DNA from 3 places in the Sphaerisporangium sp. NBC_01403 genome. Region 2 is predicted to be linked to each of the others. Evidence: riboswitches for the same ligand, from Rfam matches in the RefSeq annotation. Region 2 holds a riboswitch; each other region holds the start of a gene.

What was found. A riboswitch is a leader RNA that binds a small molecule or an ion and turns the genes downstream of it on or off. The one in region 2 is predicted to bind thiamine pyrophosphate.
Region 1: it holds a riboswitch for thiamine pyrophosphate, as region 2 does, so the genes downstream of both, tenA (thiaminase II) here and thiO (glycine oxidase ThiO) in region 2, are expected to answer to the same signal.
Region 3: it holds a riboswitch for thiamine pyrophosphate, as region 2 does, so the genes downstream of both, OG589_RS35845 (purine-cytosine permease family protein) here and thiO (glycine oxidase ThiO) in region 2, are expected to answer to the same signal.

Annotation. Positions count from the first base shown of each region.
Region 1 covers NZ_CP109534.1:8,483,965-8,486,223, forward strand. The annotation lists gene OG589_RS38160 (DUF222 domain-containing protein) at 1-508, shown strand, start outside; gene tenA (thiaminase II) at 534-1,217, opposite strand; TPP riboswitch at 1,210-1,321, opposite strand; gene OG589_RS38170 (helix-turn-helix domain-containing protein) at 1,370-2,259, opposite strand, start outside.
Region 2 covers NZ_CP109534.1:4,884,451-4,886,709, reverse strand. The annotation lists gene thiO (glycine oxidase ThiO) at 1-1,053, opposite strand, end outside; TPP riboswitch at 1,055-1,167, opposite strand; gene OG589_RS21985 (NAD(P)/FAD-dependent oxidoreductase) at 1,306-2,259, shown strand, end outside.
Region 3 covers NZ_CP109534.1:7,971,588-7,973,846, forward strand. The annotation lists gene OG589_RS35845 (purine-cytosine permease family protein) at 1-847, opposite strand, end outside; TPP riboswitch at 838-949, opposite strand; gene OG589_RS35850 (NAD(P)/FAD-dependent oxidoreductase) at 1,144-2,139, opposite strand.

The sequences.
Region 1 (2,259 bases), 3.6 Mb from region 2:
CTGGAACGGCGAGGCTGAATGGCCCGGGCAGGTGCAGGGGTTCGGGCTGGTGACCGCATCGCAGGCGCGGGAGTTGGCCGGTCATGCCCGGCGCTGGGTCGCCACCCGCGACCCCGAGGGCCAGATCGTGCTGCACGGGGAGATCGCTGTCACCGGAGCCGCCCGTGCGCAGATCGTGCCCGTCCTCAAAGCGGTCCGGCAAGTAGACGATCTTCCCCCGTCCGAAGCCGGCTACCGTCCATCCGCGACGTTGGACGCCAAGGTCAGAGCGCGTGATGGTACTTGCCTGGCGCCCTCGTGCAACCACTCGGCGTGGAGCGCCGACGTGGACCACACCCGTGCCTACGATCAGGGTGGACCCACCGCCTATGGCAACCTGGCCGCGCTCCACCGGCGCCACCACCGCATCAAGGGCACCGTGCCCGGCGTCCATGTCCACCAGTCACGCCCCGGCCGGCTGGTATGGCTAACCCGAACCGGCGACATCTACCAAACCGGGTCACCATAATCACCGCAAGGCCGCCCAGCCACCTTCAGATGGGCCAGGATTCCTGGTGCCAGGCGGCGTTCCAGAACATCCATTCGTAGCGGGAGGTGGTGATGAAGTGTTCCTGGGCTCGGAGGCGCTGGCGGGGGGTGGACTCTTCCCCGGCTCGGTCGGTCAGGGCCACCACGCGGCGGACGACGCTCTGGAAGGCCTCGTCGCCGTAGGTGGCGATCCAGCGCCGGTAGAGAGGGTCGGGTGACGACTTGGCCAGCAGCGCCTCGCCGACGCGGGCGTAGATCCAGTAGCAGGGCAGCACCGCGGCCAGGCCGTCGAGGAACGACCCGCCGTACACGGTGGCCAGCAGGTAGCTCGTGTACGCGCGGGTGGTCGGGCCCACCGGTAGCTCCGCGGCCTGTGCCGACGAGCCGCCGAGCTGGGCCATGAACTCCGCGTGCATGTCCTGCTCCGCCGCGATCGCCCCCACCGCGTCGCTCGCGAAGGCCCGTACGTCGTCCTCGGTCGGTGCCTTGGCGGCGCACAGGGCCAGCGCCCGCGCGTAGTCCCGCAGGTAGTGGGAGTCCTGCACCACGAAGTGCCGGAAGGCCTCACGCGGCAGCGTGCCGTCGACCAGCCCGGTGATGAACGGATGGTCCAGGATCGCGGTGTAGATCGGCTGGATGGCCTCCCACAGCTCTTCGCTGTAAGAAACGGTCGGCTCGAACGTCGTCATCACAACAACTCCCTACGCCGGCATGACCCGGTCAGGTTCGAGCGGTCTGCGGCCGCGCCAGCCGCACTCTCAGCCCGGTGCGCCGGACTCCCGCGATGTCGTGGTCGAGGCTAACGCACCCCGTTGCCGCAACGGTTCAGGGGGGATCGCCATCAGGGGACGATCACCAGTTTGGGGCGTTGGTCGCGGATGCCGAGGAGCTCTCGTACGCGGGGGAGTGGCCACGCGAGCTGGGTGGCGAGTGTGGCCATGGTGAGGTCGGTGTCCGCCGCCGCCAGGTCGAAGGCCTGCCGCAGGAGCACCGGGTGCTCCCCCGGGTAGCCGGTGATGGGCTCGCTGGCGAAGCCCGGCTGGTCGCGGAGGGCGCCGAGACGTTGGTACGCCCGGCTCGCCGAGGAGTCCGAGAGCAGCCCGACCTCGCGGCAGCGGTAGAGCAGTGAGCTGATCGAGACGCCCCACACGTGCTTGAGCTCGGCCAGCCGGCGCAGGTCGAGGCGCCGGGGAAGCTCGGGCAGGATGCTGTCGCGCGGGGTCAGGAACTCGGCCGCGAACGTGTCGGCCTCGCGCTCCTGCTGGACGTCCCCGGCGGCCGTGTCGCCGTGCAGGACGAGATGGCCGAGCTCGTGGGCGGCGGTGAAGCGGTAGCGGTGGATGTCGTCGAAGCGGTTGGCCGTCAGGACGACGATCGGCCGGGGCAACTGCGAGGTCGAGAAGGCGTCGACCGTGGTGGCGTCCTCGTCGGGCGGGGGCAGGACCACGACGATGCCGTGGGCCTCCATGTGGCGGACGAGATGCGAGATCGGCCCGGTGCCGAGCCCCCAGTGCCGCCGAAGCTCCCGGGCGGCGGCGGCCGGGTCGCGTGGCAGCTCGACCCCCGAGTGCACCTCGCCGCCCGAGAAGCCCGGCAGGTCGACGTGCGGCAGCCGTACGCGCTTCTCCAGCGCGTGGGTCAGCTCCCAGACCTGCTCGACGAACGCGGCGGCCTTGGCCCGCTGGTGGACCCGGGTGGAGCGGAGGCTGCGGAAGTGGGCCATGGACCCGT
Region 2 (2,259 bases):
CAGGGGGGAGAGCAGGACACCGCCGCGGTGGTGGCCGGTGGCCATCAGAAGGCCCCCGAGCGCGGTACGCCCGACGACCGGGAGGTTGTCGGGGGTGCCGGGACGCAGGCCGGCGGACATGCCGGTCACCTCCAGCTCGGTGAGGCCCGGTACGAGCTCCCGCGCGTCCCGCAGCAGCTCCCATAGGGCCCCGGCGGTCACGCGGGTGTCGAACCCCATCTCCTCCTGCGTGGCGCCGAGCACGATCTCCCCGTCGCCGCGCGGCACCATGTACGCGCTTGACCCGTGGACCATCCCGCGCACGCAGCGGCCGAGGAACCCCGGAGCGCCGCGCAGCCGCATGATCTGGCCCTTGACCGGGCGCACCGGGGGGAGGACCTCTGGCGGCAGGCCGTCCAGGGCGCCCGACCAGGCCCCGGCGGCCAGCACGACCCGGTCGGCGGCGACCGCCCCGCCGCCCGCCAGCCGTACCCCGCGCACCACGTCGCCCTCGACGGCGAAGCCCGTGACGCGGTCGCCCACCACGCTCACCCCCCGGCGCGCCAGCGCGGCGAGCAGCGCGGCGGTCACGCGGCGCGGATCCACCCAGGCGTCCCCCGGCGCCAGGACCCCGCCGCGGACCGAGGGTGCGAGCATCGGCTCCGCGCGGCGGCACTCGCGTCCCGTCAGGCGCTCCACGGGGAGCGAGAGCTTCTCCATGAAACCGGCCAGCTCGCCGAGCGCCGCGAGGTCGTCCGCGCCGAAGGCGACGTCCAGGGTGCCGTCGGCGCGGTAGTCGAGGTCCACGCCCGCCTCGCCGGACAGCTCGGCGGCGAAGGCGGGCCACAGGGCGAGGGACGCCAGGCCCAGCCGCAGCAGGGGCTCCTCGGTGTAGGTGACCTCGCTCACCGGGGCGAGCATGCCCGCCGCCGCGTGGGAGGCGCCCGACCCGGGCGCGGGGTCGACCACGGTGACCGCGTGACCGCGCTGCGCGGCCCGCCAGGCGACGGAGAGCCCGACGACGCCCCCGCCCACGACGACCACATCCACGTGCGTATGGGGCATGTTTGGCATGTCCACCAAAGGTCCCGCTCCCTTCGCCGGCATGATCCGGATCAGGTCTTTAGCGGTCGAGGGCCGTGAGCCCTCCTCTCAGCCCGGTCTCGCCGGACTCCCGCGCGTGCTGACGGCACCAGCCTATTCCTGCCTCCATACGGCTTGCGCACCCGCTTGAGTGTTCTCATTACTGCCTGTGTGCGATGGTGAGCCAATTCGTTACCAAATCGCCGTTGGCGAGTTACCCGGCTGGCCGCTTAGGGTCAGGTTGTGAATCATGTCGTGGTGGTCGGAGCCGGGCTGGCCGGCGTGCGGAGTGTCGAAGCGCTGCGGGCGCGCGGTTACCGAGGGCGCGTCACTCTGGTCGGAGACGAGAACCATCGCCCCTATGATCGTCCACCCCTGTCGAAGGCCGTGCTGCTCGGCGAGCTGGACTCCACGGTCGTCGACTCCGATCTCGGCGCCCTCGACGTCGACCTGCGCACCAGCGTGGCGGCCAAGGGCCTGCGCGAGGGCGCGCTCGAGACCACAGAGGGCGAGGTGGAGTACGACGGGCTGATCATCGCCACCGGCGCCTCGCCCATCAGGCTGCGCGGCGAGGGCACCCAGCATGTGCTCCGCACCATCGACGACGCCCTCGCCCTGCGCGCCCTGCTGGTGCCCAAGGCCCACGTGGTGGTCGTCGGAGCGGGCTGGATCGGCGCGGAGGTCGCCACGGCGGCCCGCCGCGCCGGGTGCGCGGTGACCGTCGTCGAGGCCGCCCAGTCGCCGCTGGCCGTGGCCCTCGGCACCGAGGTGGGCGCGCGCACCGTGCCCTGGTACGCCGAGGCGGGCATCGACCTCAGGCTCGGCACGATGGTCGGCTCGGTCGACCCGGGCGGCCTGACCATGATGGACGGCTCGTGGATCCCCGCCGACGTGGTCGTGACCGGCGTCGGCGTGCGTCCCACCGTCGGGTGGCTCGCGGGCTCGGGCCTCGAGATCGACAACGGCGTCGTGGTCGACGAGCACCTGCGCACCTCGATGGAGGGCGTGGTGGCCGTCGGCGACTGCGCGAACTGGTGGTCGCGGCGCTTCGGCCGCCGCATGCGGGTCGAGCACTGGGACACCGCGCTGAACGCGCCGGAGACCGCCGTGGCCACGCTCCTCGGCGAGACCGCCGTGTACGACCCGGTGCCCTACTTCTGGTCCGAGCAGTTCGGCCGCATGCTGCAGTACGCCGGC
Region 3 (2,259 bases), 3.1 Mb from region 2:
CGGCCTCCCTCAGCACCAGGATGCCGAAGAACAGGCCGCCGAGGGGCACCGCGACGAACGCGTCCCACACGCGGTCGGGGTCGTTGCCGACCAGGGCCAGCGCGAGTATGCCGATGACCAGGCACGCGACCTGGGCGATCGTGTAGCCGCCGACCACCCCCGCGAAGGCCTCCCGGCCCGACCGCGAGTGCCGCGCGTAGTCGGCCGCCACCGGCACCCAGGAGACCGAGAGCGCGATCACGTAGTCGACGGCAGGGGCGAAGGCCTTCCAGTCGCCGCCCCCGAGCGCGGGCGCCTCGCGCAGCAGCGCCACCGCGAGCCACACCATCGCGACGACCACCCCGGCCGTCACGAAGCGGCGGAGCAGGCGGATGGCGCCGAGCGGCCGGATCGTCAGGGCGATGGTGAGCAGCCCGGCCGCCACCACCCAGACCCAGTACGGCACCGAGTCACCGAAGATCGCACGCGCCCCGGTGGCGATCACCCACAGCTCGAAGGCCCCCCAGCCGAGCATCTGGACGATGTTCAGAACCGTCGGGACGTACGACAGCCTGGCCCCGAACAGGCCGCGCAGCAGCACCATCGCCGGCGCGCCGGTGCGCGCGCCGGGCACAGCCGCGAGGCCGACCATCACGGTGCCGATCAGGCTGCCGACCACCGCCGCGAGGACGGCGGCGGCGAGGCTCAGCGGGGTGTCGCCCAGCGGGTTGAGCAGGTACAGGGCCCCGGAGAAGCCGAGGAGGCTCACCCCGAGGTTGGCCCAGAAGGCACCCTGGTCGAGCAGGCCCAAGGTCTTCGGAGGGGCCTCGTCGAGTGTCAGGGGGACCTCGCCGACGGCGGACGTCATCGCACGCTCCCTACGCCGGCATTACCCGGACAGGTTCATGCGGTCGGCAACAGGTCGGTTGCCCTCTCAGCCCGGCGCTCCCGAGCTCCCGCTACGGCTTATGCAGTTAGCGCCCTATCTTGCCTCATCAGACGGCATCTGACCACAGGGGCATGGGATCACGACCGTCTCACGGCTCCGTCCGCCGAAGTACAGCTAAGTGCGTAGCGGTAGCTGTACTTCCCGGCTGTTTCAGCGCACTCAAGCGGTCCTGCTCCGAGAGCAGCAGCGGGGCAGGCTGCAACGGGGCCGTGCCATTAGAAGCGATCCGGGCGGCAACCTGACAGAGCCGACTCAACGGTTCCGTCGACCAACTCCCGCGCGACCAGGCGGCCCACGGCCGCGGCGAGCGTGACCGCCGAGTGCATCACTGCCAAATAGAGGCCGGGGACCTCGGCGACCGGGCCGACGATCGGCTCACCGTCGGCCGGCATTGGGCGCGCTCCGAGTCGGGTGCTGAGCAGCTCGACGCTCCCGGCGCCATGGAAAGTGGACCGGACGGCGGCAAGGGTCCGTTCGGGCGAGTCCGCGGCGGCGATCAGCTGGTCCGCGGCGACCTGCCGAAGATCGAAGTCCTCAGTGTTGACCACGGTGCGGACCAGACCGGCCGGGGCGCGGAGCCGGAACAGCGGCGACGGCGACGGTTCGACCGGGACGCGCACGCCGAGCGGCGCGCCCAGCGCGGCCGTGGCAACTCCGGCCGCCAGCACCACCGTCGCACCGGAGAGGGGTCCTGCTGCCGTCTCAACCCCGGTAATCTGGCCCGCTGTATCCCGGCGGACCGCGGTAACCGGCGTGTCCAGATGTACCCGAGCTCCATGGGTGCGAGCGGCCGCGACCAGCCGCTCGGTCACGCCCACCGAGTCAACAGCGCCGTCACCCGGCGCCCAGACAGCCCACTCCGGAGGCTGCCGAAGGGTGGGCTCGAGCGTCGCCACGGTGGCCGCGTCCACGATCGTCTGCCCGGGCCCGGCGTCCGGCGCACTGCCCTCCCTGGTCCAGCTCAGCGAGCCGGACCAGGTAACCGGGAGTCCCGGCAACTCGGCCCCGAGTCGGTGGTACTCCGCCGTTGCGGTGGCCCGCAGCCCGGCGGCCGGACCTTTACGCACGCCAGACGCTCCGACCCAGGCGAACGAGTCCGCCGTCACGCCGGCGCCTGGCCGCCCGGCGTCGACCAACGTCACCGCGGCGCCCGCCCGGGCGGCGTGATAGGCCACCGATGCGCCGACAATGCCGGCGCCGACGACGACCAAGTCCCCACTCACCGATGAGCTCAACACGTTCACGACCCTAGCGCGCTCAGCTCCGCCAACTAGCGTGCTCATCCGCCAACTGAAGCGCTCAGTCACACCGACCGAGGCCCCTCGGAATGA